4 regions of the Selenomonas sp. FOBRC9 genome follow, and region 2 is predicted to be linked to each of the others. Evidence: riboswitches for the same ligand, from Rfam matches in the RefSeq annotation. Region 2 holds a riboswitch; each other region holds the start of a gene.

Region 1 (8,011 bases), on a different contig from region 2:
GCCCGTCATGTGGATGGTGACCGCCTATTATCCGGCATCGGCGGAGAACATGGACGCACTCATAGAGGAGACTCTCAGCAGTGTGACGGTGGAAAACCTGACGGGGGCGGGTGCAAAACAGATATGAACATGGCGGTCGGGGCTCACTTGCGGGACAATGTCTGCTGTGGTACTATTATAAAGAAAACAGAGCGAAACGAGGAATTACAATGAGTGAAAAGACGCCGTTTTATATCACCACCCCCATTTACTACCCGAGCGCAAAGCTCCACATCGGGCACGCATACTGCACGACCGTTGCCGATACGATCGCGCGGTTCAAGCGGCTGGCGGGATACGACGTATTTTTTTTGACCGGTTCGGATGAGCACGGGCAAAAGATTCAGCAGGCGGCGGAGAAGGAGGGCGTCACGCCGGAGGCGTATGTCGACCGCATCGTCGCAGGCTTTCAAGAACTGTGGCAACTGCTCGGCATCTCTTACGACGATTTCATCCGCACGTCGGAGGAGCGCCATCATGAGCTTGTGCAGAATATTTTCCAACAGATATACGATCAGGGAGATATTTACAAGGGGGAGTACAAGGGGCTCTACTGCACGCCATGCGAGAGCTACTGGACGGAGCTGCAGCTCGACGAGAACGGCAACTGCCCCGACTGTCATCGCCCCGTGCAGGAAGTCTCCGAGGAGGCGTACTTCTTCCGCATGAGCAAGTACGCGGATCGCGTGCTTGCGTATATCAAGGAGCACCCCGATTTTATCCAACCCGTCTCGCGGCGCAACGAGATGATCAGCTTCATCGAGCAGGGACTCGAGGATCTGTGCGTCTCGCGCACGTCGTTCGACTGGGGGATTCCCGTGCCGTTTGATCCGAAGCACGTTGTCTATGTGTGGTTTGACGCGCTCACGAACTATCTGACACCGATCGGCTATATGCACGATAAAGAAACATTCCGGAAATACTGGCCGTGCGACGTGCATCTCGTCGGCAAGGAGATCGTACGATTCCATACGATCATCTGGGGATGTATGCTCATGGCGCTCGGTCTCGCGCTGCCGAAAAAGGTCTACGGGCACGGCTGGCTCATCGTCGACGGCGCGAAGATGTCGAAATCCGTTGGCAACGTCGTCGACCCGATCGCGCTTATCGAGGAGTTCGGCGCGGATGCGATCCGGTACTTCCTTCTGCGTGAAATCACGCTCGGGCAGGACGGCAATATTTCGCGCGACGCGCTCATCAACCGTATCAACTCCGATCTGGCGAACGACCTGGGCAATTTGCTCCACCGCACACTCTCCATGGCGAAGAAATACCGCGGCGGCGTGATTGCGAAAGGCACGGGAGAGACGGCGTTCGACGCTTCGCTGGAGGAAATGGCGGCGGAGACAGTCAAAACCTATACCGCGCAGATGGAAGCGATGGAGCTGTCCCCGGCGATTCGCACCGTGTGGGCGTTTATCGCACGTACGAACAAATACATCGACGAGACTGCGCCGTGGACACTCGCGAAAGACGAAGCGAAGGCGGGGCAACTCGACTCCGTACTCTATCATCTCGTCGAAGCGCTCCACATCACGAGCATCCTCATTGCGCCGTTCATGCCCGTGACCGCGCGGCGCATCCATGCGCAGCTCGGTTTTGCGGATGATTTTGACGCGGTGCAGCTCGCGGACATCGCGCATTGGGGGCGCGTCGCGGACGGTCACACGGTCGGCACAGCAGAGCAGCTCTTCCCGCGGATCGAAATCATATGAGCGCCGCATTCATCGACACGCATGCGCATCTCTATGATGGGAAGTTCGCGGACGATCTGTCGGAGACAATCGTCCGCGCGGCGGCGGCGGGCGTGACGCGCATCGTCAGCATGGGGGACTCCATGGAAGCGTCCGCGCAGGTCGTGGCGGATGCCGAGACACATCCCGCACTCTACGCCGCTGTCGGCATTCACCCCGAGAACGCCGCTCCGCTGACGGATGAGATGCGCGACCGTCTCCTCGCGTGGGCGCGGCATCCGAAGGTCGTCGCCATCGGCGAGATTGGTCTCGATTACTATTGGGAAAAGGATGCCGACCGTCGCCTTACCCAGCGCGAACTCTTCGCCGCGCAGCTGCATCTCGCGCGTGAGGCACAGCTCCCCGTCTGCATCCATGACCGAGAGGCACACGGCGATACGCTGCGCATTTTACAGGAGGAAGGGCAGGGACTGACGGGCGTCCTGCACTGTTACTCCGGCAGTCTCGAGATGGCGCGGGAACTCTGGAAGATGGGCTTTTACATCGGCATTGACGGCCCGCTCACCTATAAGAACGCGGCAAAGCTGCCCGACATCGTGCGCGAAGCACCGCGCGACCGCCTCCTCATCGAGACGGACAGCCCTTACCTCGCACCCGTTCCACTGCGCGGCAAGCGCAACGAGCCCGCCTACGTCGTTCATGTGGCGGCAAAGATCGCAGAAGTGCGCGGCGAGAGTATCGAGGAGGTCGCGCGTTACACGACGGAAAACGCCCTGCGGCTTTATCCGAAACTGAACAACTAAATATTGTTTTGTCTGATTTATAAGTCCTGCGTCGCTGCAAAAACGGTGGTGCGGGGCTTTTGTATTGGGAAGAAAATCCTAGGTTGTGGAGAGCAAGAACAGAAAAACGCTATCAATTCGTATCCACGTCCCATTCTTCATGAAAAATTCAGCTTAAAGTGGGAAAATGCTTTCAAACAAAGGGGGCATTCTATGCGTTTGAAATCAGTAGGGAATTTCATTCAAACTAAGAAAAACACGATGCTCTGTGCCATGCTCGGCGGCATGATGCTGCTCTCGAGTGGATTCACGATGAACGGCTTTCCGAAGAACATGCACCGCGTCAGCGTGCATGTTGACGGGCAGACCCTCACCGATATGACGGTACAGACGAAACCCAAGGATATTTTTGCCAAACTCGGCGTAAAACTCGGTGAGAAGGACACCTACGAGGTGTTTCGAAGCGAGGACCGGCGCCGCACCGAAATCGAAGTGCGCCGTGCGGTGCCTGTGACAATTTCGTTTTGGGGTGATACGCAGGAGGTCATGACGAGCAGCCGCACGGTCGGCGACGTCATGGCGGAGTACGGCTATAATATGAACGAGATCGACGCGGCACCGGGTGTGGATGCCCCTGTCACGGAACATCTTGCGATTATGCTGACGGAAAAGCCGGAGGCAGCCGAAGCCCGCCGCGCACGTGAACGCGAGGCAGAGCGTGTCAGCCGCGGCATCCCGCGCTACCGTGCGGCATATACCATGCATGCCTCGGCATACCTGCCGAGCGACGGCGGCGGCAGCGGCATCACGGCCAGCGGCATCCCGGCGCGGCGCGGTGTCGTCGCGGTCGATCCGAACGTGATCCCGCTCGGATCGCGCCTCTACATCCCGGGCTACGGCGAGGCGATCGCCGCGGATACGGGCGGCGCCATCGTCGGACAAAAAATTGATCTCTGCATGGAGAGCTACGACGAAGCAATCCAATTTGGACGGCGCAACGTCGAGGTCTACGTACTCGAATAATAAAATTTTCGCGCGACACAAAAATCGCGCGATTTTTTATTGACAAGAGCGTTCATCAGTGCTACTATACTATCGTACGATAAAAACTTCATATGGATTGGATCAGGTGTAGGGAGATGCGTCGCATATATGCGGACATCAACCGAACTTAATAGGGAATCCGGTATAAGCCGGAGCGGTCACGCCACTGTAACAGCGAGTGAACCTGCAAGGTAGATGGGACACATCTACAGTCACTGGGGATAACATCCTTGGGAAGGCGCAGGCGAGCGATGAACTGAAGCCAGGAGAACTGCCTGATTGACAATCACCGTTTGACCTACGAGTGATGGGGATGGGGATTACGAATCGTTCGCTTCAAAACGAAAATCCGGCGCAGCCAAGAGATCGGATTAGATGAGAACTGAGTGACGATATCGGAAGCCCGTCCTGCACAACGTGTGGGGCGGGCTTTTCGCTTGCCATACGGTGCGTGAGCATGTCCCGAGGAGATCGGTGTGCATGGGAAGATGAGCTTCCGTGCATAGCGATTTCCCCGGGATGAAGGGGCGGTATACACCCCTTGGGGAAACATTGCTCATCTTTTCAGTTCTCATTTATCTCCGTTATGGAGGTCACTCCGAGGGTGGAAGCTCGGGGTGTTTTTTTTATAAAAAAACTGCCTCACCGCAGTTTTTTAAGAGAAGTTTGAGTTCATCAGCTTCCCTTATCATACAAAGGAGGACGTACTATGCCGGAAGAAAAAGAGCGCTCAAGCGACGAAGAACTTCAGCAGCTTCTGAAGAAATCGGCTGAGGTCGAGGATTTCCCCGACGTTCCGCTCGATGAATTCACTCCGCCGACCGACGAGGAGTGGAAAGCTGCGTGCGAAGCTCTGCTCAAGGGAGCTCCGTTCGAAAAGGTGATGTTCACGAAAACCTACGAGGGCATCACATTCGAGCCTATGTACACGAAGAAGCACACGGAGGAAATCCTGCCCAAGAGCGTTATGCCGGGGATGGGCGACTTCCTGCGCGGTGTGGATGCGGCGGGCTACATCGGAAAGCCCTGGGGCATTGCCCAGGCGTGCGACGAGACCCTGCCCAAGGAGAACAACGAGCTGCTCCGCCATGAGAATGACAAGGGCTCGACCATCTACCACATCGTCCTCGACAGTGCGTCACGCAAAGGCGTCGACGCGCGCGAGGCGGAACATGTCGGTGACCTCGGCACGAGTGTGACGACAGTCGACGATATGCACACGCTGCTCGAGGGACTCGATCTCGGCAAATTCCCGCTCTATGTCTACGCGGGCGCAGCGGCTCTGCCGATTCTCTCGCTCGTCGCGGCGGCACGCCGTGCGGCAGGGGAGGATATGTCGGGCGTGCGCGGCGTCATCGGCGCCGACCCCATCGGCGAGCTCGCCGCACGCGGCAAGATCGGCGCGTCGCTCAGCGCACAGTATGATGCAATGGCGGCGGCGGCAAAATGGGCGGTGAAGAACGCGCCGCATGTCAAAACCGTATTTGTACGCAGCGATGTTTACAGCAACGGCGGTGCGAACGACGTGCAGGAGATTGCCTCCTCGCTCGCAACGGCGACGGCGTATCTGCGTGCGCTCTGTGAGCGCGGGCTCACGGTTGACGACGCGGCGTCGCAGATCATGTTCGGGTTCTCCATGGGCGCGAACTTCTTCCTCCAGATTGCGAAACTGCGCGCGGTGCGTCCGATTTGGGCGCAGATCGTCAAGGCGTTCGGCGGGAACGCGGAATCGCAGAAGATGCGCATTCACGCGCGCCCCGCGCTCTTCTTCAAGACCGTTTACGACCCGTACGTCAACATGCTCCGCAATACGACGGAGATCTTTTCGGGCGTTGTCGGCGGCATCGATTCCTTCGAGAGCGCACCGTTTGACGAACCGATCCGTAAGGGCGACGAATTCTCCCGGCGCATTGCGCGCAACATCCAGATCATGCTCCAAGAGGAGTTCGGGATGCTCCAGCCGATCGATCCCGCAGGCGGATCGTGGGCGGTCGAGTCGCTGACGCGGCAGATGAAAGAACGCATCTGGGCGGAGTTCCAGACCATCGAGGGCAAAGGCGGGATCGTCGAGGCCTTAAAGAGCGGCTATGTGCAGGAAGAGATCGCGAAGATCCTTGCCGACCGCTTCAAGAAGGCGGATGTGCGCAAGGATCGCATCGTCGGCAACAACATGTATCCGAACATGACGGAGACCCTGCTCGACCGCCGCGAAGAGGATACGGTGGCGCTGAAACAGCAGCGTGCCGCCGATATCGACGCATATCTCGCCGACATTGATGTGAAGCACTGCAAAGACGCGCTGACAGCGCTCAGGAGCGCGCCTACCGTCGAGAACGGCGTCGAGGCGGCATTTGCCGGCGCGACCATCGCGGAACTCATGGCTGCGGTCATCGAGGGCAAACCGGCGTCCGAAGAGGTCGACGCTATCGCGCCGCACCGCTGGAGCGAGCGCTTCGAGGCGCTGCGCCGCCGCACTGAGGACTACAAGGCGGAGAAGAACGACAACGTCAAGATCTTCCTCGCGAACATGGGGCCCATCCCGCAGCACAAGGCGCGCGCGGACTTCACCACGGGCTTCCTGCAGGTCGGCGCATTCGAAGTGCTCGGCAACGACGGCTTTAAGACGGTCGAAGAGGCGGCGGAAGCTGCAGGCAAGAGCGGCGCGGACGCGGTCGTCATCTGCTCGACGGATGCGACCTATCCCGAGATCGTTCCCGCACTCGCACCGAAGCTCCACGAAGTACTCCCGAACGCGCGCGTGTTCCTTGCGGGCGCTGCGCCGAAGGATCTCCTCGAGACCTACAACAACGCGGGCATCGACGAGTACATCTCCGTGAAGGCAAACTGCTATGAGACGCTTGAGCGCCTCCAGAAGAAGAAAGGGATGATTGCCTAATGGCCGGATTTACGAATCCCGATTTTACAGGCATGAGCCTCGGCGAAAGCCCCTCCGCAGATTCCAAGGAGTGGCGCGCCCTCTTTGAGGGATCGACCGGACGCAGCTTCGACGCGCTCACGCACAAGACGATGGAGCGCGTGCCTGTAAAACCGTATTACGATCACGATGAATACGCGCATATGAGTCACCTCGACTTCGCGAGCGGCATTCCGCCGTGCCTGCGCGGACCTTACTCCACGATGTATGTGTTCCGTCCGTGGACGGTGCGTCAGTACGCAGGTTTCTCCACGGCGGAGGAATCCAATGCATTCTATCGCCGCAACCTCGCCGCAGGTCAGAAAGGTCTTTCCATCGCGTTTGACCTCCCGACCCACCGCGGCTATGACGCGGACAACCCGCGCGTTGTCGGTGACGTCGGCAAGGCGGGCGTTTCGGTCTGCTCCATGCTGGATATGAACATCCTGTTCTCTGGCATCCCGCTCGATCAGATGTCCGTCTCCATGACGATGAACGGCGCGGTTCTGCCCGTTCTCGCATTCTTTATCGTCTCCGGTGAAGAGCAGGGCGTTGACAAGAAGATCATGGCGGGAACGATTCAGAACGACATTCTGAAAGAGTTCATGGTGCGTAACACCTACATCTACCCGCCCGATATGTCGATGCGCATCATCGGCGACATCTTCGAGTACACGACAAAGTACATGCCGAAGTTCAACAGCATCTCCATCTCCGGCTACCATATGCAGGAGGCGGGCGCGCCTGCGGACATCGAGCTCGGCTACACGCTCGCCGACGGTCTCGAGTACATCCGTACGGGCATCAAGGCAGGGCTTGCCGTCGACGACTTTGCAAAACGTCTCTCGTTCTTCTGGGCGATCGGCAAGAACTACTTCATGGAGATTGCAAAGATGCGCGCGGCGCGCGTGCTCTGGGCGAAGATTGTCAAGTCCTTCGACGCCAAGAACGACAAGTCCATGGCGCTGCGTACGCACAGTCAGACATCCGGCTGGTCGCTCACGGCGCAGGATCCGTTCAACAACATCGCCCGCACGGCAATGGAGGCGATGGGCGCGGCGCTCGGACATACCCAGTCACTGCACACGAACGCACTCGACGAGGCGATCGCGCTGCCGACAGACTTCTCCGCGCGTATTGCACGCAACACGCAGCTCTACATCCAGGACGAGACGAGCGTCTGCAAGATCATCGACCCGTGGGGCGGTTCCTACTACGTTGAGGCTCTTACAAACGAGATCATCCGCCGTGCATGGGCGCATATCCAGGAAGTCGAAGCACTCGGCGGCATGGCAAAGGCGATCTCGACAGGGCTGCCGAAGATGCGTATCGAAGAGGCATCCGCACGCCGCCAGGCGCAGATCGACTCCGGTATCGAGAGCATCGTCGGCGTGAACAAGTACCGTCTCGAGAAGGAAGACCCGCTGCAGATCCTCGCGATCGACAACACGGCGGTGCGTCAGGCACAGATCGAGCGTCTCGAAAAACTGCGCCGCGAGCGCAACGAGGACGATGTACGCCGCACTCTCGAGGGTATC
Region 2 (8,011 bases):
AGGGCGCGCTTCTCAACGAGCTGTATGCGCATCGCGTGACGCTCGTTGTGCTCGCCGGCTTTATGCGCATCCTATCACCCACGTTCGTGTACGCCTTCCGCGGGCGTATTCTCAACATTCACCCTGCGCTTCTGCCGAGCTTTCCGGGAGCGCACGCACATCGCGACGTGCTCGCGTACGGCGCGAAGGTCAGCGGATGCACCGTACATTTTGTAGACGAGGGGACGGATACGGGACCCATTATTTTGCAGGCGGCGGTTCCCGTCATGGAGGGGGATACGGAGGAGACGCTTGCCGCACGCGTGCTGGAGCAGGAGCATCGCATCTTTCCCGAGGCGATACGGCTCTATGCCGAGGGGCGGCTGCAAACGGTCGGGCGAACGGTACATATTTTGCCCGCAGATGAAGGAGGAGCATCATGAAGATAAAACGTGCCCTGATCAGCGTATCCGATAAAACCGGTGTCGTCGAATTTGCACGCGCACTGCACGCGGCGGGCGTTGAAATCGTCTCCACGGGGGGGACGATGAAGGCGCTGCGCGAGGCGGGCATCCCCGTCGTCTACGTCAGCGACGTGACGGGATTCCCCGAGATCATGGACGGACGCGTCAAAACGCTTCATCCGCTCATTCACGGCGGCATTCTCGCCGTGCGCGGCAACAGCGCGCACGAAAAGGCGCTGCGCGAGCTGAAGATCACACCAATCGACCTTGTCGCGGTGAACCTCTACCCCTTTAAGGAGACTGTCGCACAGCCGAACGTCACGCTCGCCGAGGCGGTGGAGCAGATCGACATCGGCGGCCCCGCGATGATACGCGCGGCGGCCAAGAACTTCAAATTTGTCACGGTCGTGACGAATCCCGCACGCTACGGCGAAATCGCGGAGAAGATCCAAAAGGACGGCGCAGTCGACGGCATGACGCGGATGCGGCTCGCACACGAGGCGTTTGCGCACACGGCGGACTATGACGCCGCCATCAACGCGTATTTGGCACAGCAGCTAGAAAAATGAGGAACGAACGTGAATATACTCATCATCGGTTCGGGCGGGCGTGAGCACGCGCTCTGTTGGAAACTCGCCGATAGCATAGACAACGGATATATCTATGCGATTCCCGGCAATCCGGGGATGGCGGAGTCGCCGGACATATCGATTGAGGATAACGCCGCCATTGTGGAGTTTGCCAAGGGGGCAAAGATCGATCTCGTCGTTGTCGGCCCCGAGGTTCCGCTCATGAACGGTCTGGTCAACGATCTGACGGCGGCAGGCATCCGCGCCTTCGGCCCCACGGCGGCGGCGGCACAGATCGAGGGATCGAAGTCCTTTGCCAAGAATCTCATGAAGAAATACGGCATCCCGACGGCACGCTATGAGGTGTTCACCGAGGCGGAACCCGCACGCGTCTATATTCGCGAGACGGGCGCGCCGATCGTCATCAAGGCGGACGGACTTGCGGCGGGCAAGGGCGTCGTTGTCGCCATGACCGAGCAGGAAGCGCTCGATGCGATCGATCGCATCATGGAGGACGGTTCGTTTGGTGCGGCGGGAAGCAGCGTCGTCATCGAGGAGTTCATGGAGGGGGAGGAAGCGTCTCTGCTCGCCTTCACCGATGGAAAGGTGATCCGTCCCATGATCAGCGCGCAGGATCATAAGCGTGCCTTTGACGGCGACAAAGGTCCCAATACGGGCGGTATGGGGACATATGCACCCGCGCCTGTGATGACGCCCGAGATGACGGCACGCGCGGTTGAGGAAATTCTCAAACCGACGATCGCGGCGATGGCAAAGGAAGGTTGCCCCTATCGCGGCTGCCTTTATGCGGGGCTCATGATTACGTCCGAAGGGCCGAAGGTCGTGGAGTTCAACGCACGGTTCGGCGACCCCGAGACGCAGGTCGTGCTGCCGCTCCTCGACGGGAACCTCGCCGAGATCATGTGCGCCTGCTGCGAGGGGCGGCTCGCCGACGTGCCGATCGCGTGGAAGGACGGTGCGGCGGTCTGCGTTGTGCTCGCCGCGGGCGGTTACCCCGGGCAGTATGAAAAGGGACATGAGATTCACGGCATCGCGGACGCCGAGGATGCGGGCGCATTGGTATTCCACGCCGGGACTGCCGAGCGGAAGGGAAAAATTGTCACGAACGGCGGACGCGTGCTCGGCGTCGTCGGCAGGGGGGCGGACATTTCCTCCGCCGTACGCGCGGCGTACGCGGCGACAGAAAAAATTTCCTTTGAGGGCATGTACTATCGGAAAGACATCGCGCATCGCGCGCTGCATCGGTAAATTATATACGAAAAAGACTGCGGCATATACGCTGAAACGTATGATGCCGCAGTCTTTTTTCGGTTCAGTCATATCATCCTCCTTTTTACAAATAAAATAATCATATGAGCATAAATATATATTGACAGTAAATATCAGTTATGATAATCTAATCTGCGTTACTGTGAGGTTTTCTCGGGGGGATAACATGGTCACGTCGTATGACAAGATCTATCTGCGTGTGGGGATTCCTGCGGCGCTTGAGGGAGTCTTTATGATCCTCCTGAGCAACGCGGATATCATCATGGTCGGTTCGCTTGGCACGGCTGCGATTGCGGCGGTCAGTATTTTTACTCAGCCTCGTATGGTGCTCCTCACCGTGGCACGTTCCGTTGCCGCCGCCGTCACTCTGCTCATTGCGGAGCGGTTTGGCAGACAACAGAGCGACAGCTACGGCGATGTGATGAAAAAGACCTTGTCACTCGTCGTTGTCGTTCTCGGCATCGCGCATATTGTCTTTTTTATCTATATCGAGGACATCCTCCTATGGATGGGCGCACAGGAAAACTATATCGCTGACGCAGTGCTTTATGCATCGTGGACGCTGCCCGCTGTCTTTATCACATCGCTCTCGGCGACGATGCAGGCGGTTATGCTTGGGCGCGGCGAGTCTATGACCGTGCTCTCCATCAATCTGCAGGGGAACGTGCTGAACGTCATCCTCAACGCGTTTCTCATCTATGGCATCGGGCCTTTTCCCGCCCTCGGGGTGCTCGGCGCCGCCATCGGTACGATTGGCAGCTCTATTTGGTCGTTTCTCCTCAGCGTGCGCGTTCTCTTCCGCTGGGGCATCTTTGGACAGGGGAGCTATCTGCCGACGCGTGATTATTTCCGTGAGTTCCTCGGCGTATTTGGCGGCATCTTCAGCGAGCAGGGATTTGAGCGCATCGGTATGGTCGTCTATACGCGCATGGTCGCCGAGCTTGGGACGATTCCATATGCCGTGCACGCCATCGCGATGAATTTCTGCGACTTTTACTACAGCTTCGGCGGGGGGCTTGGCAAAGCGAGCACAGTACTCGCAGGACATAACCGCGACGATGAAAAGCGGGATGCATGGCGGCGTTTCGTATGGATCGGCATTACATGGGGCTTTTTCTTCTCGACGGTCGCGTTCCTGCTGACCTTCGTGTTCCGCGAGGAGATCTTCAGTATCTATTCGAGCGATCCGGAGTTGCTTGCACTTGGCAGCATAATTCTCATCTATGTCGCGGCGGTCAGTTTCCCGGAGGCGCATCAGATGATCTGCGCGGGCATCCTGCGCGCGAGCGGAAAGACCACGCAGGTCGCAGCGTATTCCTTTGTCAGCATCACGTTCCTGCGCCCCATCATCACCTATGTGTTCCTGCACGAAATGAATATGGGACTTGCAGGGGCGTGGCTCTCCCTCGCACTTGATCAGACGATACGCGCGCTCTGCGCTACATTCCTCCTGCGCGGTGTATACCGAGCGAAATATGCGCCGAATGTCCTTGTTGCTTCGATAAACAATAATAACTTATGATTATTCTGGACGAATCTCTTGACAAGTCTGTCGTATGTAGATATACTACGCCTATAATCCTATAAAACTGCATAAAACGTTGCAAGTGTCGGAGAGATGTTTTCGTATCAGGGGGATATGAAAATATATGCAGGTCTCCGAGCGATGAGAGGAAAACGGGTGCAATGCCCGTGCTGTCCCGCAGCCGTATGTAGGGAATGTTCTTCCACAGGCGCAGAGCCTGTGCCTGTAAAGTCACTGGTGACAACCGGGAAGGCGGAAGAACGTGAGGATCTACAAGCCGGAAAGCCTGCTTGCAATAGGATTCATTGATGGACTCACGAGAGATGGGGAGATGGATGCACGGTTTGTGGTACCCGTATGGGTATTTATGACCTTGTTTTTGTGCGTTCGACCGCCTGTCTTTTCAGAGACAGGCGGTTTTTATGTGAAGAAGGCAAAGGGAAAAAGGAGATGGAGACTTGACTGCCAAATTTTTGCTGACGCGTTTGGGGCAGATGCTTCTAACGTTGCTCGGCGTGACGTTCCTGACGTTCAGCCTGACATTTCTCGCGCCGGGCGACCCGGTGGACGCGATTCTCGAGACAGGCGATACGATCGTCTCGCAGGAGACGATCGAGCAGACGCGCCATGAGCTGGGGCTGGATCTGCCGTTCCATGAGCAGTATATCCGTTGGCTGAACGGCGTGCTGCACGGGGATATGGGGAAGAGCTATTCGGCGAAGATCCCCGTTGTGGATAAACTCGCTCAGGCGCTGCCCGGCACGCTCGTACTCGCGGGTACTGCGCTTGTGATGATGCTCGTCATCTCCGTGCCGTGCGGGATTCTTGCCGCCGTGTATCGGAACCGCTGGCCGGACTATCTGATTCGAGGAATTACGTTTCTGGGCGTTTCGATGCCAAGTTTTTGGGTCGGACTTATTCTTCTCTTTGTCTTTGGTCTGAAACTGGGGCTGTTCCCGATTGCGGGCGGCGAAGTGACGCCGGATCGGATGGTCTTGCCTGCGCTCACGATCGCGATTCTCCTGTCGTCGAAGTATACGCGTCAAGTGCGTACGGCGATTCTTGAGGAGCTGGGACAGGACTACGTCGTTGGCGCACGTGCACGCGGGCTCTCGACGCAGCGCATCCTGTGGCGCCATGTGCTCCCAAATGCGTGCCTGCCGCTCATCACGCTGCTCGGTCTTGCGGTCGGCTGGCTGCTCGGCGGCGTGGCAGTCATCGAGATCGTCTTCTCGTGGCCGGGCATGGGGCGTCTTGCCGTACGTGCGATCGAGATGCGCGACTATCCGCTGCTCGAAGGCTTCGTGTTGTGGATCGCCGTCCTCTACATGCTGGTCAACTTTATTGTGGATATTTCCTACGCCTATCTTGACCCGCGCTTGAAGAAGGGGGCGAAAGCATGAGCAAGGATGCCAAAATTCTGCGCAGATACTCGATTATGGCGGGCATCATCTTTTTGGTCGCGCTCCTCGTTCCGTTCATTTTGACGGAGGATCCGTATGCGTCCGTGATGCAAAATGCATTCCTGCCGCCGTCCGCCGAGCATTGGTTCGGCACGGATAAACTCGGGCGTGATCTCTTCACTCGTGTCATCTACGGTGCCCGTATCTCCATCTTTATGGCGCTCACGGTCGTCATCCTCATCGCGGGTGTCGGCTCGCTGATCGGTGTCGTCTCCGGCTACGTCGGGGGCAAGGTGGATACGGTCATCATGCGACTGGCCGACATGTTCCTTGCGTTCCCGGGCATCGTGCTTGCGATCGCGATTGCCGGTATGATGGGCGGGAGCATCGTCAACGCGATTCTCGCGCTCGTTGCGGTCGGATGGACGAAATACGCGCGTCTCGCGCGCTCCGTCGCGCTGAAGATTCGCCAGCAGGACTATATCTCGGCCGCGATCACGAGCGGCACGCGGCCGCGCGATATGCTCATTCGCCATGTCGTGCCGAATATCATCCCCATCGTGCTCGTCACGGCGGCGATGGACATCGGCGCGATGATGATGGAGCTCGCGGGACTCTCGTTCCTCGGTTTCGGCGCACAGCCGCCGACACCGGAGTGGGGACTCATGCTGAACGAGGGGCGTCAGTCGCTCCAGACGGCGCCGTGGCTCATGATGTTCCCGGGTGCGGCGATCGTGATCGTCGTTGCCGTGTTCAACCTGTGGGGCGACGCGCTCCGCGACTATTTGGATCCGCGCAAGGCGAACTAAGCCTTTTGGGATAAAGGGACGGATGCGGAAGGGTCGCATCCGCCGGATGTTTGGGGTTATGCAAGGAGGTTTTTCTGTGAAAAAATGGAAAAAAATGCTTACGGCGGCGCTCGCCGTGTGCATGTCGGCGGCGGTCTTTACGGGCTGCGGTGGCGGCGGAGATAAGGCGGCGGACACGAAGACACTGAAGATCGGCGTGACGAACTTCGCGGATTCGCTTGATCCGACCGAGAATTTCTTCGGCTGGGTCGTCATGCGCTACGGCATCGGCGAAGCGCTCGTCAAGTTCGACGAGAAGATGAACCCGTCGCCGTGGCTCGCCGAGAGTTGGAAGGTCAGCGATGACAAGCTGACGTGGACGTTCAAGATCCGTGACGGCGTGAAGTTCTCGAACGGCAAGGAACTCACGGCTGAGGCGGTCAAGTCCTCGATCGAGCGTTCATTTGCGAAGAACAACCGCGCGCAGACATTCTTCAAGTACACGGAGATGAAGGCGGATGGACAGAACCTCATCATCAAGACGGAGAAGCCGACGCCGAGTATGCCGGGCTTCCTCGCGGATCCGCTCTTCCTCATCGTCGATACGTCGAGTGAGGGCGAGCGCGACTTTGCAAAGCAGGGTCCGATCGGTACGGGACCGTATGTCTGCGAATCCTTCGTGAAGGAAAAAGCAGTCATGAAGAAGAACCCCAACTACTGGGGCGGCGAAGTACCGTACGAGACGGTAGAGATTCCGTCCATCGACGACCCGAATACGCGTGCATTGGCACTTCAGTCCGGTGAAGTCGACATGGCGGTCAACATCGCTGCGGGAGACATGGCGCTCTTCAACGACACGGCGAAGTACCATATCGATCGCATCGCATCGCTCCGCACGGTACTTGCGCGCATCAATGAGAAGGGGATTCTCGGCGATCCGAAGGTACGTGCGGCGTTCATCTCCATGACGGATCGCAAGTCCTATAACGAGGTCATCCTCAAGGGCACGTTCATCCCGGGCAAGGCCCCCGTGCCGCCCTCTCTCGACTATGGCTTTGATCAGCTCGTTGATCCGAACGCCTACAATGTCGATCGTGCAAATCAGCTCCTCGACGAAGCGGGCTGGAAGGACACGAACGGCGATGGCATCCGCGATAAGGACGGCAAGCCGCTGAGCGTCGACTTCATTGTCTACAACAGCCGCGCCGAGCTCCCAATCTATGCCGAGGCCGTGCAGGCGGACGCGAAGAAGGTCGGCATTGATGTGAAGATCAAGACGGTGGACTACAACCTCCTCGACAAGATTGGCATCAACGGCGAATATGACCTCCTGATCTCGAACACGACGACAGCGAATACGGGTGACCCGGAGAGCTATCTCAGACAGTATTGGTATACCAATACGAACGGTGACAATCCACAGAACGGCTCCGGCTACAGCAACCCCGAATACGATGCGAAGTACAACGCACTCGCGGTTGAGTTTGATCCGGCAAAGCGCCGTCAGCTCATGATCGACATGCAGCAAATTCTGCTCAATGATGCGGCAGCGCTCTTCCTCGGCTACCCCGAGACGAACATCATCAGCTCCACGAAGATCACGGGTGCCATCATGCATCCCGCAGACTACTACTGGCTGACGAACGCGATTAAACCGGCAAAGTAAACTTTTAGGATAAACGAGCGGGAGCGTCGGGGAATGTCCCCGGCGTTTCCTGCGTCATGAAGGGAAGGAGAAGCGCGGATGCAGATAGAGGTGAAAAACCTTTGCGTCGCTTATGAAGGCACGGAGATGGTGCATGATGTGAGCTTTTCGCTCGGCGAAGGCGAAGTGCTCTCCATTGTCGGTGAAAGCGGCAGCGGCAAAACGACCGTGATTCGCGCCATGATCGGCTGTCTGCCGAGCGTCGGCAAGGTCACGGGCGGACAGATTCTGTTCGATGGGAAGGATATGACGCAGGCGAGTGACGCGGACTGGCGCAAGGTCAGCGGC
Region 3 (8,011 bases), on a different contig from region 2:
TGAGATCCATAATTTGCAGCTGATAGGTGATGTCCAGATGATTCGTCGGTTCGTCGAGGATGAGACACGGCGTCTCCTGCGTGAGGGCACGCGCGAGCATCACGCGCTGCTGCTCGCCGCCCGAAAGCCACGAGAAGCTGTCCCGCTCCATCGAAAGAACGCCCGTCTCGTCCATGGAGCGCCGCGCGATCGCGATGTCCTCCGCGTTGTCCCCCTCGGTAATGCCCTTGTACGGCGTGCGCCCCATGAGCACAACGTCGCGCACGGAGAAGTCAAATCCGTGTCCATGGTGCTGCGCGAGTACCGCCGTCTCCTTGGCGCTTTCCTTATACGAGAGCGCCGACAGATCGCGCGCCCCGAGGCGAATGCAGCCGCCCGAAGGTTTCAGCACGCGATAGATGCATTTGAGCAGGGTACTCTTGCCGCTGCCGTTGGGACCGATAAGCCCCGTCAGCCGATGTGCGGGAAACGTCACGGTCACGCCGTCGAGCACACGTTTTTCCCCGTACTGTGCGGACAGATCCGCAATCTGTATCTTCATTCCGCTCCTCCAAATCGATAGGCACGGCGCGTCAGCATGACGATAAACGCAGGCGCGCCCATGAGGGCAAGCATCACGCCAAGCGGGATATCAACACCGCGCACGAGCACCCTGCCGAGGATGTCCGCCCATACCGCCGCGATGCCGCCGAAGAGAACCGCAGCAGGGAGCAGCCGCCGATGATCCGCCCCCACCAGCATCCGTGTAAAATGCGGAACGAGCAGACCGAGGAAGCCGATCAGCCCCGCGTTCAGCACGACAGCGCCGACGAGCAGTGCATTCAGCCCAAGATAGAGCCGCATAAATGGCAACAGCGGGCGCCCCAAGGGGATCGCCGCCGTCTCGCCTTCGAGCATGAGGTTGAGGATACGCGACTGCGTGATAAAAAAGAGCGTCATCAGCACGACGACGGCAAGGAGCGCGAGCGTTGCGGGCAGTTTCGCCGCGGCAACGCTCCCCATCAGCCAATAGAGCGTTACATCCATGCCCGTGGAGTTTGCCCCGAGATAGATGAGTACCCCTGTGATGCCGCTGCACACAGCGGCGAGCGCAATGCCGAGGATGAGCAAATACGAGATCCCCGCGCCGCCGATTCTCCCCACGGCGGCAATCGTAAGAGCGGAGACCAGTACGGCACCAAGAAAAGCGCCGACTCCCATGGAGCCGGCGCCCAGTGCCGTACCGATGCCGAGGAATACCGCACACGCGACGCCGAGCGACGCCCCGGACGATACCCCCATGATGTAGGGATCCGCCATGGGATTCCGAAAGATCGCCTGCATGACGGTACCCGAGAGCGCGAGCCCCATGCCGACGCAGGCGGCGAGCAGGATGCGCGGCAGACGCAGATCCCATACCGCGCTCGCCGCACCCATGCCGATCTCAGGCGGCATGCCGCCAAAGAATTGAAAGCGCAGAATCTCTATGAGCCCCCCGGGCGCAATCGGCAGATAGCCAAGCAGCAGCCCCGCAAAGAGGGAAAGGAGCAGAATGCCCCCCGCCCCTCCAAAGAGCAGGACATCCGGCATCCGCCGCAGCCGGTACAACAGATTTGTCATAATTAAAGCTCGAAGTTTGCCGAGAACGTGAAGGTGCGCGGCGCGCCGAGTGCAAGGCTCGTGCTGTTGTCACGCATGCTCCAGTAATCCTTGCCCGCGATGTTGTAGAGCATCGCACGGAACGTCACGGGTGTCTTGTCGATCTTTGTCTGGTACGCGGCGCCAAGATCAAAGAGGACATGCGAGGGAACGCGAATCACGCCGTTGTTGATCGTCCCGCTCCCCACATAGTTCATGCGCCCGATGACCGACCATGCCTCGGAGGGGTGATAGACAATGCCCATCGTCCCCGTCCAGCGCGGCATCCCGTCGACGCCCTTGCCGTCGTTCGCGCCGTTCTTGGTCTTTGTCTGCTTGAAATTGCTGTAGGAAACGCCGCCGACGAGATCCCAGCGGTCGGCAATACTGCCCGTGAACGCCCACTCCGCGCCCTTGTTCTCGCGCTCTCCATTGTTTTCAAGATAAACGCCGTCGGATTTCTGTACATCAATGGAGTTTGCCTGACGAATTTGAAACAGGCTGAGCGTATGGAGGAAATTCCCGCTCTTCACCTTCACGCCGATCTCATTCTGCTTCGTCTTCGCGGGATCAAGCGTTTCCCCCTTATTCTTATACGAGGTTCCGACGGTCGATCCGGCGTTAAAGCTCTCCGAGTGTGCCGCGTATGCCATCACGTCCGGCGTGAACTTCCAGCTGACCGCGACGGTCGGCGAAATCGCATCCGATTTCACCGTGCTCTTGCCCGCGTTGCTGACCTTGACGCTGTGTCCATGGAATCCTATCGTCAGCTGCAGCTTCTCGTCGAACGCCTTCATCGTGTCGACCACATGCCACCCGGTCATCGTCAGCTTATTGTTATGCGGGATCGTCCCATGGAGCAGATCGGGCTGATCCCATGTATTGTCACGGTAGATGTTACCCGTCCCGCGCCAGAACACATTCCCCGCGCCGCCGCTGCGCCGCCAGTTGCGGTCGACGCCGACGAGATAATCGTGCCGCACGCTGCCCGTCTTAAAGTCTCCGCGCAGACCGACGCCCACGTAGGTGCGCGTGAAGTACAGCGGATAATTCTCCATGGCGATATTGAAATCGCCGTTATTGTTAATCACTGTCGGCGAGCCGTCGACATAGCCATACCAATTCTCCAAATGATAGCCTGCGTTCAGGAACGCCGTGAGATGCTCGCTCAGCTTCTGATCATGGTTGAGCGCGAGAATAAAATTATCGTATTCGTTGTACGACCACTCAGGCTTATAGCTGCGCGAGAGCTTCGGCGCGGGAATCAGATGCGTCACTTTGCCGCTGCCGAACTCAAACCCGATGCGCATCGGTCCCGCATTGTGCTTCGTATGGTTATAGCCGAGCAGCAGATTCGTATGTGAATGCGTCGTATGCTGGTCGAGATTGACGAAGATATTCTGACGCAAGAGTCTTTCATGCTTGACCGCCGTCTCGCCGGCGACATTGGTCGCCGTGACACGCACGCCCCAGCGCTTGTCGCGACCGAACCGATTGCCCACATCGACCGCCTCTTCCACGGATTTCCCACCGAGATAGGAAAGACGTGCCTCCAGCGCCTCACGCTCCGCTTTCTTCGAGGTGAAATTGACTGTGCCGCCGACCGCTTCATTGACGATCGTACCGCTGACACCGATATTCGGGCCCGAGATGACGCTCACGCTGTCCACCCAGTAGTAAGGAATATTGTACTGTGCGAGCAGCCCCGGAATGCCGTTGACGTACAACGCATGTCCGCTGAGTCGGAACCCGCGGACGGCAATGTCCTGATAGAGATGACTGGTCATCACGCGCACCGACGGATTGAGCGTAAGCGTTCCATTGACGCCGTCCGAAGGCGAACTAAAGGTTTGAATCGCCTTTTGGCTCATGCTCGAGACCGTAAACGGCGCATCCATCACATCCTGATTACCGAGCAAGCCGACCGACGGTTTGCTCTCTAGGAATCCGCCGGGCAGTGTCGTGTTCGAGGTTTCCTGCACCCGCTCCCCTTCGACATCGACAGGATCGAGTTCATAGGTATCGACGGCATCCGTCCCCCCCCCGTGGATATCCTGCTTCTCTGCAGCAGATACACCGCTCATCCACACCGCATTCGTACCGATCGCCGCGATGGCGACGGCAAGTGCCAGCTGTCGTTTCGTCATGATGATATTTTCCTCCTCCAAAGTTCCCCTGAGCGCCCCCCGCGCCCTCTTCCCTATGCATTGCTTTCCTCCATCGTACGCACTAAAAAAACACTGCCGTTCTGTCCATCGCAGAATGCAGTGGCAGCGCCACCCTGTCGTGCATCCGCACACAAAGGGCACCGCTCCCGGCGTACGAGATTCGGTAGGTCTTCCGGCTCTGCGTCATCGTCCGCCCCGTCTTCCCGCTCGCGCAGTGACATGGTGGGGCATCCTCGGCATTACGGCGGCGGGACCGCATCGGTTTCACACCGATTTCCCTGTTACCTCCTTTTCACAAGGAGCACCGAACCTGCTTATGAAGTTAAAAATGAATAAATACTTATTGAAGTATAACGAATACTAATCCTATTGTCAACCACGAAAACCGCGGACTCCACAACGACCGGGGCATCCTCCCTGCTGATCGGGAATGACCGCATCTGCATCACACAGAAGCACAGGCATTCCGGAAGACGTTCTACCTCTTCAAAAGCACGCCCTGCATATTCACCGCCGCCCCCTCTTCTCCTGCGCCGCGCGCCATGATCCGCAGTTCGCTCAGGCAAAGGCGGCTCCGGTCATCCAAATCGATCTGCATCTCACGTGTGAATCTGTTTACACCGTTTCCCGCACGATGTTCGCGCGCATACGCCAACGCCTCCGCGACGTACGCCGAAACATCGCAGTGCTCCTCTGCGCCCGCCCCCTTTTCCACAACGAGCACGCCGTCCCTGACAGGCGTATCCGAAAACACATAGGCTTCCTGCCATCCGGCCACCGGAACGAAGGCAGGATCGGGCGGGGTGAAAAGGAACCAATCGACAGTGTCTTCTCCCTCATAGCTGCGGCGCAATTCCGCGAGCGTATCGTTCATGCCCGGCGTCTCGAGGAACGCCGTCTGACCTCGCTCCGTCAGGTACTCCGAGGCGCTCAGCAATTTTTCCTGCGCCTCCGGCGAAAGAGCAGGGTTCCCCACGACAGTGCCGTCCCTTATCATATCGTTTTCCTCAAGAACGCTCCAAAGGCGTGCCTCCTGCGTACGCAGCGGGATGTCGAGGATGCTCAGCGGCGTCAGCGCGGACACGGCGATCATGACCGCCAGGACAAGGAACGCCGGGCGCGGAGAACTGCGCCGGAACGCACATATGAGCAGGAAAATACCGAACGCCGTGCAGAGGATGGATGCGTAACGAGGAGCGGTAAGCCCATACGGCGCGATCCGCTGGCATACGGCCACGGCCTGCACTGCAAGAATCGGCAGAAAGACCGGCAGCCCGCGGTGCAGAAAGGACTTCAAAAAGGGGTGCCGTTCATCCCCCGCAAAACAGACAAAAAACACGGCAAAGGCAAGGAGCGCCAGTGAGGCAAACCAATTCATCATGCCGACGGGAATCTCCCACAGGAAGATGATCTTCGCCACGTAGAGATAGAGAATAACGAGCAGGATGAGACAGGCAGGCCAAAGGATGCGCGCGAGCAGCACGCGGAAAAGTGCGGGCATCTCCGCTCTTTGCCCGTACACGGGCAGACCTGCAAGGGCGACCTGTCCCCCTGCAAAAATATAAGAGACCTCCGCAATCAAGAAATACAGCAGCGTCAGCAAGTTCGGCGGCACTGAAACGATCAGCGAATCAAATGCCATGAGGCAGATATTCAGCGATGCGGTCAAGAGTGTGCCGACAACGGCAGCCTTGCACAGAGAAAATATGACAAGCGGAGCGGAGCGCCCCTCCTCTTCGCCCTCCAGACAATAAAGTCCAAAAGCCGCAAAGGAGAGCGCAGCGCCGAGGGTTTGGAGCAGGATGTACGGCACCGTCCAGCTGTGCCCCCGCACAAGAATGAAGACTGCGGCACATACGGCGGCTGTAAGGATCGCCTCCACACGTCGGTGTTCCTTGCCGCGTCTCTCAAAAAAGAGGTGCAGCGAGACGGCAAAAATACAGCCGACTGCAGCGGCCGCCGCCGCGGAACCGGCCTCTTCCAAATACCAAGCCTCCGCCTCGTATATTTCGCGATAGGTAAATGCTCCAAGACATAGGAGCAGCACGACATCCGCCGCCACCGCGGTGCGGAACCGCCGCGCGCCCGTACGCACGGTTTGGCACAGATTTTTCCACAGCTTCTCGATCCTCATCTTGCACCTCCTCTTGTATATATTCTTCTGCACGCGCAGTCTTTCCTTCCGCGGGCGTCCTTTTTTAACAATAGGATCTCACACCATATAAAAATTTTTTCGCTTCATTTCGAAAGTTTTCATTACATATATTATATTATAGTAGATAAATGATTTTTATCACGCCTTAGCAGGGAGTTCAATGTTGCTCGGGCTTCCGGCATTTTTCCATATCACGTCCTGAAGTTCCATAAATAATTTTTTCTTATTATAGTTTTAAACTATGTTTTTTATACTAAAATATTATGTCGGCTGCAAAGGAAAATAAGAAGGATTTGAAAAAGAGATAGAGAATTAAGAATTTCGTCAAAGAAAGTTTCTGTAATATATTTCAGAAACTAAAGTTATGAACTGATGAATGGAGATGAATCAATGGATGCAGCAATGCTGACATTAGGGGTTCTCGCGGTGGCGGCGATTCTCTTCGCCACTGAGATTATCCCGCTCGCCGTTACCGCGATGGGCGCGGCGATCTCGCTGGGACTGTTAGGCGTGCTAACACCCGCACAGGTATTTTCCGGTTTATCTAATTCCACCGTCGTTCTGTTCGCCGGTATGTTCGTCATCGGCGCCGCGATGTTCCAGACGGGACTCGCACAGAAAATCGGTATCGCTGTCGTGAAGAAGTCCGGCAGCAGCGAGGCGCCTCTGATGGCGGCAATCATGTTCATCACGATTGTCCTCTCGTCGGTCTCCTCGAACACGGCAACGGTCGCCTGCCTCATGCCGGTCGTGATCCAGATCTGCGCAGCGGCAAAGGTGCCTGTCTCTCCGCAGCTCATGGCGCTCGCCGTCGCGGCGAACGTCGGCGGTACGATCACGATGGTCGGCACGCCGCCGAACATCCTCATGAGCGCAACGCTTCAGTCCAGCGGGCTCCAGCCGTTCGGCTTCTTCGAATTCGCATGGATCGGCATTCCGCTCTCCATCGCGGGTATGGCGTACATGCTCACGATCGGCCGTAAGCTCTGCCCGCAGCACATGGTACAGGGTCTCAGCACAGATGACGCCGACGCAGCGATCGAAAAAGAGGAGAAGACGAACGCGAGCAAGATGTATGTCTGCGCCGCCATCCTTATCGCTGTTATCGCCGCGATGGTCTTTGAGAAAGAACTCAACGTTCCGATGCATATGTCCGCCATCATCGGTGCACTCATCTGCGTATTGACGGGCTGCCTCAACGAGAAACAGGCGTATCAGGGCATCGACTGGACGACGATCTTCCTCTTTGCCGGTATGCTTCCCCTTGCGAGCGCGATGGACAAGACGGGCGCAGGCGCGCTCATCGCGAACTTCGTCGTCAGCCTCATGGGCGACGCCCCCTCGCCGTACGTCATCATCTTTGCGATGTTCGTACTTTCCTGCGGTCTGACGCAGTTCATGTCGAACACGGCGGCGGCGGCTCTGCTCGCGCCGATCGCAATCTCGATCGCGGAGACCGTCGGCGTCTCGCCGTACCCCGTGGTCATGGCGATCGGTATCGCTGCATCCTGCGCGTTTACGACGCCGGTTGCGACCCCGCCGAACACGCTCGTGCTTGGTCCCGGCCAGTTCCGTTTCATGGACTACGTCAAGGTCGGCGTGCCGCTCGTCGTGGTCTCGCTCATCGTCTGCCTTGTCGTCATTCCGCTGGTATGGCCGATCGCGAAATAAAAATCGGTAAGATATGAGTGACCAATGCTTTTCATTGTGCTATACTAGGAATATACAGCGCCGATTTGAAGGCGAGAAAATCACCGTATGGCAAGTGGCCTCCCCGCGGGGCGTTTGACTCTGCCGGATATGTGAGGAGAACTGACGATGAAAAAGAAAGAGTTGCTCAACCATCTGAAATCGTTCGACGAGGAGATCTACACACTGCTCGAAGATGAGGAACAGCGCCAGCGCTACACCCTCTCCTTCCTGCCGAATACCAACGCTATGTCACCGTTCGCGGCGTATCTCGAGGGGAGCATCCTCACGAATAGCATCTTTGACCGCCACGACGAAACGGCAATCGGGGGCATTCATCTCGAATCCATTGTGCAAACGCGCGCCCGGACGCTGTTCGGCA
Region 4 (8,011 bases), on a different contig from region 2:
TTGAGCTTGCCGAACCAGCCCTCCTGTTCGTGCGCAACGGCAATCTCCGTCCAATCGTCGGGATGTTCCGACATCAGGTTGGACATGGTCGTCTGGTAGACATGCGCATTGATCTGGCTGCCGCTCGGGCTGAGGTTGTACGTCATGACGTAGGCAGTACCGTTCGGCAGGATCTTCAGATCGCGCATATCCTCGCCGGTTCCCTTGACATGCTCTGGAATCGAGGCGCGGCGCTGCTCCGTGCCCAGGATGCGCCCCGTATTCTGATCGATCTTAGCGATATTGAGCGCCGTATAGTGGGTATTTCCCGTCCCGTTATAGTGCTGATAGCCGCCGATGCAGGAAATAAGGATATGGTCGTTGAACTTATTGAGCCTGCCCTGATCGATGTTGCGGCTGATGCGCGTATAGCTTCCGAACTTCAGACTGCCATCGTCCTGGATGTCGTACTGCATCAGGAAGCCGTCGTCGTAGGGATCGTAGCCCGCGAGCGGGTTGACGGACGCCGCCACATAGAGCCTGCGCCCATCGACAAGCAAAGCTTCACCGTGTACCTGCGCTTTCGCCGGATCGCCCGTGTAGATTTTGCCCTTTTCGCCTTTTGGATCCTCGTCGAGGTTCTGAAACGTCTCGGTGAAGTTATAGCCACAGTACTGCTTGATGTCATTCTTGAGATTGACGACAGCTGTTTTGTTTTCCATCAATCGCTTGCCGCTTTGGCGAAAGACGCCAATCTGTCCCATATCATAGCCGGTCATATAGATATGCTCGTCACTAGCCGCCGCCGCATGCATATTCGGCACAGTTTCCGTCTTCCCGCTCGCCACGCTCGCCGCCGCGCCTGCGGAATTCGGATCGATGAGAGCGGTGTTCTCAAGCTCCGTCGTGCTGTAGGTGTACTGTCGCAACAGGAGCATGCTCTTGCCCTTCTGATGGAAACCGAAGGAGGCAGGGTCGCGGTTGAGGTTCTTCAGCACCCCTGCCTGTGGCGCCGCATCGACCTCCGTCGTTACGCGCGAGCCAGTGACCGCGCCCATCTCGCTATTGCCGTAATCCGAAGGAATCGTCGAAACCAGATTGGCGGCATGCACCGACGAGCCGTAGAGCAGCCCGCCCACGACAAGAGCCGTCAGGCGCAGGCGCCGCGCCTTGCTGAAATACTCCTTCATCTTCTTTCCCTCCCTAGAATTCATAACGGAAGCTCATATAGTAACTGCGTCCCTGCAGCGGGTACTCGATGTTTACCCAGCTCGGGTCGCTCAAGTAGCGCTGTACGCTGTGCACTTTCAGCTTCGACGCCTCATCAAGCACATCGTTGCAGCCAATCGACATCGTCATATCCTTGCGCGGCGACCACTTGAGACCCACGTTGATCGTCTTCAGCGCAGCTCTCGGCCTGCCGGCAAGTTCTTTTTCCACGGGATTCCTGGTCTGCGGAATGGCATAGTGCGTGTAGTATTGCGAAACATAATGCGCCTCGCCGAAGAAGAGCCACTTCTCCGTCGGGCGATAAGTTAGCCGGATATTGCCTTCCCACTCCGGCTGATACGTCGGGCGCACCTCGAACCAATCGTAGTGTACGCCAGGCGAGGAGTCTCTGCGCTGCGCCTCTATATTGAGATGCGTGCCTTCGATATCGAGATCGAATTTCTTCCAGTGGAAATTCGTCTGCAGCTCAAAGCCATGCGCCTTGCCGCGCATATCATTGAAGTACGAGCTGTAGTTCAGGCCGGCACGATAGAGGTAAAGCATGCGCTGCGTGTCGCGCCAGAAGTACGTGAGCGTCGTCCGATTGTCCGCGCCGAGGAACTTTCCGTCCCAAATCGCACTGCAGTCAAACTGCTTGCCGTACTCCGGCTGTGGGAATTTCGCACCGCTTCCCTTATAGTCTATTGGAGCCGGCATGATGCCCGCGCCGTCGCCCGCGATCTCGTACATGTTGAGCAGTCGGAAGTAGGTGCCGCCCGTCATGCGCATCGTGAAATGATCGCTAAACTCCTTTTTCAATGCGAGCTGCCAGGTCACCTTGGAATCCACCTGATTGTCCTTCGGATGAACCCAATGATACGTTTTTGCAGGATTGAAACGGCCGAACTGACTGTAGCCCACAATTTCCGAGCGATTGTAGCGGATGGCGGGCGTCAGCTGCCATGTCCTCTTCTTGTCGAGCGTGATTGTATCCTGCAGCTGGACGTTGAAGATGTTCTGATCGAACTGATTGCGCATCTGTGCCCAGAGGTTCCCGATGCCCGCCTGCACGTCGTCGATGACCTCGTTGAGTCCGTCACCATCGATATTCATGCGCTCGTGAGAGTAGTTCATTTGAAAGTCGAGCATGTTGTTCTTGCTGAGCTCGTAGGTTCCGTCCACCTGTACGTTGTATTTCTTCGAACGGTAACGGCTCCACTCCCGCATGGGAACCTTGATCATAAAACGCAGACCGTCGTGAATATTCTCGGCACGGTAGTCCTTGCTCTGGGTGAGATAGTCGACCATCCAGCCCCATTCAAAGCGTTTTCCCATATATCGACGCTGCACGAGCAGCTCCTTTGCACTGATTGTCTGATGCCGTTTGTCGTATTTATAGAGATCGTATTTATCAACGAGGAGCCCCGGCGTAATCATATCGAAATAGCTTCGGTAGTCGACCCAAAGGCTGTCGGGCAGATGGCGATTGACGGTTTTATAGGTGCCCTTGACCATCCAGTTGTCATCCTGCCATTTGATGAGGAGGTCGGAGTTGCTGTAGTCGTTGTACTTGCGGCGGCGCTCTGGGTCATCGGCAGCGGTCACCAAGCGACCGCCGTTGTCTTCGAGCCACTGGATGCAGGAATCTACATTATCCTGCCATGCGCCCGCGCCATTGGCGGCATCATAGGCGGCACGCTCTGCCGCTGTCATCCCCAAGAACTGCTTTAGTTCTGCCCGTGTTTCCACAATCTGTCTGCCAAGTCCGGTATTCGTGTAGAACTGATCTGCTGCGTAGCTGTGGTAGGGGAAGTCGCCTTCACGCGATTCATGGTTCAATCCAAAGAGGAGGCTGCCGTCGCCGACAGGGGCTGTGACCTCGACGGACGCCTTTTTGCCGCCGAATGAGCTTGGTCCGATCTCGGCAGAACCGTGTGCGCCCGTCGGCTTCTTCGTCACGACGTTGATGACGCCGCCGATGAATGTGCCTGCAAAGCGTGCGGGGATGTAGCCGCGATAGACCTCGATGCGCTCGACGTTGCTGACGGGGATGGTCGAGATGTCAACTGCCGCATCGCCGCCGAGGTTCGTCAGTACGCCGTCCACGAATACGCCGACCTGAGCCGCCGTCGAGCCGCGCACGGTCACGGTTGTATACTGTCCCTTCCCCTGCACCTCGCGCACATGTACGCCCGGCACCATCTTCAGGAAGTCGGGCAGCGTCTTTTGCTCCCCTTTGAACTCCTCGGGGCGGATGACGGTCACAGTGCCGGGGGAGAGAGTCTCCTCCCATACGGGGCGTTTTGCCTGAACCGTAACATCCTGCGTTGTATATATTCCCTGTGCATCCTCCGTTTGCCCCGAGTCTGCTGCGAATGCGGGATGCCCTGCCGCAGCGGCAAGCAGCATCCAGAGAACACCCGAGACCATCCTTTTGCTTACTTGCTTTGACATAAAAGAGCCTCCGTTCTTCTTTGCCGACCAACCGTATGCCGGCGTATCTTCAAAAAATGTGGACAATCCCCGTGCCATGCTTTCCTTCACTCCATGAAAAAATCCGCCTGTACCAACGAGCGCAGTCAGGCGGATGAACATCTATAGAAATCAGAAATCCGGCAGAATATATTCCTGCCAGAGATACGTCTGTATTTCGTCTTGGACGTAATCCCCTCCCCATCGCTCGCAGGTACTGATTCTTGATACAATTCAAAAATCAACGGTGATGTTGAAACAGGCAAGTCTCCTGGCTTAGATTCATCGCCGCGTCAAACCTTCCCGGATCTCTCCAGTGGCATATTTTGACGGACTCCTCTTACAGTGGCGGGACCGCTCCGGCTTTGACCGGATTCCTTTTGAAGTCTTGCGACACCTATTCCCTATCATATGCAATTTTTATGTTTATATTAGCATTATTGTTTTTTTTTTGTCAATAAGAGTTTTCAGGTTGCATTCATATTTAACGATAATAAAATACTTTATAATAAATAAGCAGGAAATCCGGCTGCGCAACAGCTAAATTTCCTGCTTCATTTCATGTACTGTAAGCTGCGCTGCAAACCCTAACACCCGAGATCGTCCGCCCCATTTTTGGCAATAAAATACCGGCGGAAAGCTGAACCTCTCCTAAATGCTGAAGTACGTAAAGCGCATACTTTACATAAATGACAGACCTCAGTCGGTACCCCGGCTTAGGATCGTCGCCCATTCATCCCTTTGTAAGAGGACTGCGATGAATAAACTCCCCTTCACGGCTGCGCTACAGCGTTGAAATCACATCAAACTTCCCCGTAAAGCTTTGCAGCAAGTCACAAAACACCTGATGTCCTTATTCAATTTTTACGATAAATAATATTCGGCAAATTCCTCCCGTTATATATAAATTTATCTTATTCTACCATAACGGTAAAGGAATGTCAATCCAATTATAAATTTTTACATACAATTCGTCAAGCCATATACTTCATTTCTCCACGCGCACGCGATCCATCTCCGTGCCGTCCGGGAGGAAGCACGCGATCTCGATGCTGTCCGCGCCGACCTCCATCGTGAGGTAGTTGTCGGTCTCGGGCTGCGGGAGCGTCACATCGTCCATCGCGTGATCCACCCACAGATTCGGATAGCGGACGTTGCCCGCGACACCCGTGAGGATGTAGAGCGGTCCCCTTTTGTCCGGCTGCTTCACGAATCCGTAGATATGTCCGCGGTTGCGATAGGTGTGCAAGTGCGCCGTATATACGATGTCTATGCCCAGTTCGTCAAACAGCGGCATCCATAGGTTCCCGTCCTCGCTGAATCCCTCCGTGCGCTCGGGACGCCCGTTGATTCGGTATTGCAGGACATCTTTGTGCATCATGACGATATTCCACTTTTTCCGGTGTGCTGCCATGTCGCGGCGGATCCATGCCTGCTGTTCCTCCACGAGCCCGGGGATAAAGTCGTCAAGCTCCTGCTGCATTGTATTGAGGACGATGTAATGGACGCTGCCGAAATCAAATGAGTAGTAGTACCGCTCGAACTGCGCGCTGCCGTTTGCGGGCACGTCGAAATAGTGCAGATACGCCTCCGGCAGACGTACCTTCCAATCACGGTTATACGTTTCATGATTGCCCATCACGGGGACGAAGGGCAGCGCGTGCAGCATGTCGGCGTCAAATCCCTCGAACCACGCCGCCCACTGCGAACGATCCTCTCCGTTGTCCACAAGGTCACCCATGTTGCAGTAGACGGCCGCATCACGGTTGCGCTCCCACGCGCCGCGCGCCACATTCTGCCAGTCCGTATAGTCGCTCGACTGTGAATCCGGGAAGATGATCATTTTATACGGTGCGTCCTCGGCAGGTGCCGCGAGCGGCATCCACGCCGTCGCAGCATCACCGGCGCGCACGCGGTATTCGTACGACGTGCCGGGCGTCAGCTCGTCAATCGCCGCTGCGTATTGATAGACGGTCACGCCGTCGTCTGTAAAGCCCGCATCGCGCACATCAAAAGAACGCGTCTCCGTCTGCCCCGCCGTGCGCAGCTCGACGACCTGATCCGCCGCAGGCGCGGGCATCTCCCACATGAGGACGCGCGCACGCCCCGTATCCTGCGTGACGATCTGCCGCAGATAATTTACGCGCAGCTCGGCAAAGAGTTTGCGCTCCGCTGTCTCCACAACCGTGCGCCCGCAGCCCGTCCCCAAAAAGAGCGCGCCGCTCGCAGCGAGAACGCCCGCCGCAGCCGCACCTTTGATAAAGGAGCGCCGACTCAAACGTCGCTCCGTCCGGTTATTTTCTCCCATCATAGTCCCCTTGATTCAGTCAAATATCTGTCTGTCAATATAATACTAGGAGCGCACTCTAAGTCAATAGTACGCCCTAAATTTTTACCATGGTGCCATACTCCGCCGAACGTTCTCCGCACGCTTTGTTTTCGTTGACATTGGACGTTTTGAGATATATGATATAGATGTTGTTTTATGTCTGTGCACATGAGCAGGAGGATATGATGATAGAGCGTTATACGCGGCCGGAGATGGGTCGTCTCTGGTCGATCGAGAATGAGTGGCAGACCATCCTGAACGTCGAGATCGCGGCGTGCGAGGCGATGGCGGAGCTGGGCGAGATCCCCGCCGCCGCCGTGGAGAACATCCGCCGCACGGCGAAGTTCGACGTTGCCCGCATCAACGAGATCGAAAAGACGACCGACCACGACATCATCGCCTTCCTCACGAACCTTGAGGAAAATGTCGGCGAGGATTCAAAGTATATCCACAAGGGGCTCACCTCGAGCGATGTGAAGGACACGGCGTACTGCATCATGATGCGTGACGCCGCGGGGCTGATCCTAGGCGGGCTTCGTAAATTCCGCGAAGTGCTCCGCCGCCGCGCAGATGAGTTTCGCCATACACCGTGTATCGGACGTACGCACGGCATCCATGCGGAGCCTATGACGTTCGGACTGAAGCTCCTGCTCTGGAGCGCTGAGCTCGAACGCGACATCGAGCGGCTGACGCGTGCGCAGGAGATCGTCTCGGTCGGTAAACTCTCGGGCGCGGTCGGCACCTACTCCAACATCGACATGCGCATCGAGGAGCTGACGTGCCGGCGGCTCGGACTCACGCCCGTCCGTCTCGCGACGCAGGTCATCCAGCGCGACCGCCACGCCGAGCTCGTCACGACACTCGCGATCATCGCGGGCACGATGGAAAAGATCGCGACCGAGATCCGCAACCTCCAGCGCACGGACATCCGCGAGGCGGAGGAGTTCTTCAAGGCGGGGCAAAAGGGCTCATCCGCGATGCCGCACAAGCGCAACCCCATCAACTGCGAGCGCGTCTCGGGCATGGCGCGGCTCGTGCGCGGCAACGCCGTCGCGGCGCTCGAGGACATGACGCTCTGGCACGAGCGCGACATCTCGCACTCCTCCGTCGAGCGCGTCATCCTGCCGGACAGCACGATCAACGTGGACTACTGCCTCGCAAAGCTGACAAACATCGTCGACAAGCTCCTCGTCTATCCCGATGCGATGCTCCACAACATGGGGCGCACGGGCGGGCTCATCTACAGTCAGCGCATCCTCACTGCGCTCGTTAATAAGGGCGTCATGCGCCAGACAGCGTATGTATGGGTGCAGCGCAACGCCATGAAACGCTGGCTTGAGAAAGAGGATTTCCGCACGAATGTCGAGCGGGACGCGGACATTTCAAAGCACTTGACCGCACAGGAGATCGACGGTTGCTTTGACTACAAATATTTCCTCCGCAATGTGGATGAAATCTTCAAGCGTTTTGACCTGTAAGGGAACAGGTTTTGATAAAAAAAGGGGACTGAGCATATGTCAACCATCGTTATCACGGGCACACAGTGGGGAGACGAAGGAAAAGGAAAGATCGTCGACTATCTCGCGGAGCAGGCGGATACCGTCGTTCGCTATCAGGGCGGCTGCAACGCGGGACACACGGTCGTCGCCGCAGGTGAGGAGTACAAGCTGCGCCTGCTGCCGTCGGGCATTCTCTACAAGGGGACGCATAATATCATCGCAAACGGCGTCGCCTTCGATCCCGAGGTTTGCCTGCAGGAAATGGACGCCCTCGCCGCGCGCGGCATCGACGCGTCGAACATCCGCATCTCCGATCGCGCCCACGTCGTCATGCCCTACCATCGTCTGATGGACGGCATCGGCGACGCGCAGCGCGGCGCGGACAAGATCGGCACAACGGGGCGCGGCATCGGCCCCTGCTATATGGATCGGGACGACCGCATCGGCATCCGCGTCTGCGATCTCATGGACGGCGACGAGTTTGCGAAAAAGCTCAAAAAGAACCTCGCGCGCAAGAACGCTG

Evidence for each region. A riboswitch is a leader RNA that binds a small molecule or an ion and turns the genes downstream of it on or off. The one in region 2 is predicted to bind cobalamin.
Region 1: another riboswitch for cobalamin. It lies ahead of HMPREF1147_RS08265 (methylmalonyl-CoA mutase family protein); the one in region 2 lies ahead of nikB (nickel ABC transporter permease).
Region 3: another riboswitch for cobalamin. It lies ahead of HMPREF1147_RS08720 (TonB-dependent siderophore receptor); the one in region 2 lies ahead of nikB (nickel ABC transporter permease).
Region 4: another riboswitch for cobalamin. It lies ahead of HMPREF1147_RS09270 (TonB-dependent siderophore receptor); the one in region 2 lies ahead of nikB (nickel ABC transporter permease).

The regions. Positions count from the first base shown of each region.
Region 1 covers NZ_ALJR01000032.1:4,083-12,093, forward strand. The annotation lists gene HMPREF1147_RS08245 (hypothetical protein) at 1-127, shown strand, start outside; gene metG (methionine--tRNA ligase) at 210-1,754, shown strand; gene HMPREF1147_RS08255 (TatD family hydrolase) at 1,751-2,536, shown strand; gene HMPREF1147_RS08260 (G5 and 3D domain-containing protein) at 2,729-3,538, shown strand; cobalamin riboswitch at 3,626-3,853, shown strand; gene HMPREF1147_RS08265 (methylmalonyl-CoA mutase family protein) at 4,269-6,455, shown strand; gene scpA (methylmalonyl-CoA mutase) at 6,455-8,011, shown strand, end outside.
Region 2 covers NZ_ALJR01000005.1:56,998-65,008, forward strand. The annotation lists gene purN (phosphoribosylglycinamide formyltransferase) at 1-422, shown strand, start outside; gene HMPREF1147_RS02030 (IMP cyclohydrolase) at 419-1,012, shown strand; gene purD (phosphoribosylamine--glycine ligase) at 1,022-2,281, shown strand; gene HMPREF1147_RS02040 (MATE family efflux transporter) at 2,469-3,824, shown strand; cobalamin riboswitch at 3,939-4,136, shown strand; gene nikB (nickel ABC transporter permease) at 4,286-5,230, shown strand; gene nikC (nickel transporter permease) at 5,227-6,039, shown strand; gene HMPREF1147_RS02055 (ABC transporter substrate-binding protein) at 6,161-7,684, shown strand; gene HMPREF1147_RS02060 (ABC transporter ATP-binding protein) at 7,763-8,011, shown strand, end outside.
Region 3 covers NZ_ALJR01000034.1:22,763-30,773, reverse strand. The annotation lists gene HMPREF1147_RS08730 (ABC transporter ATP-binding protein) at 1-541, opposite strand, end outside; gene HMPREF1147_RS08725 (iron ABC transporter permease) at 538-1,599, opposite strand; gene HMPREF1147_RS08720 (TonB-dependent siderophore receptor) at 1,602-3,764, opposite strand; cobalamin riboswitch at 3,930-4,109, opposite strand; gene HMPREF1147_RS08710 (DUF4153 domain-containing protein) at 4,264-5,919, opposite strand; gene HMPREF1147_RS08705 (SLC13 family permease) at 6,331-7,611, shown strand; gene HMPREF1147_RS08700 (hypothetical protein) at 7,759-8,011, shown strand, end outside.
Region 4 covers NZ_ALJR01000039.1:86,208-94,218, forward strand. The annotation lists gene HMPREF1147_RS09265 (autotransporter domain-containing protein) at 1-1,169, opposite strand, end outside; gene HMPREF1147_RS09270 (TonB-dependent siderophore receptor) at 1,183-3,642, opposite strand; cobalamin riboswitch at 3,904-4,076, opposite strand; gene HMPREF1147_RS09275 (metallophosphoesterase) at 4,649-5,968, opposite strand; gene purB (adenylosuccinate lyase) at 6,175-7,467, shown strand; gene HMPREF1147_RS09285 (adenylosuccinate synthase) at 7,504-8,011, shown strand, end outside.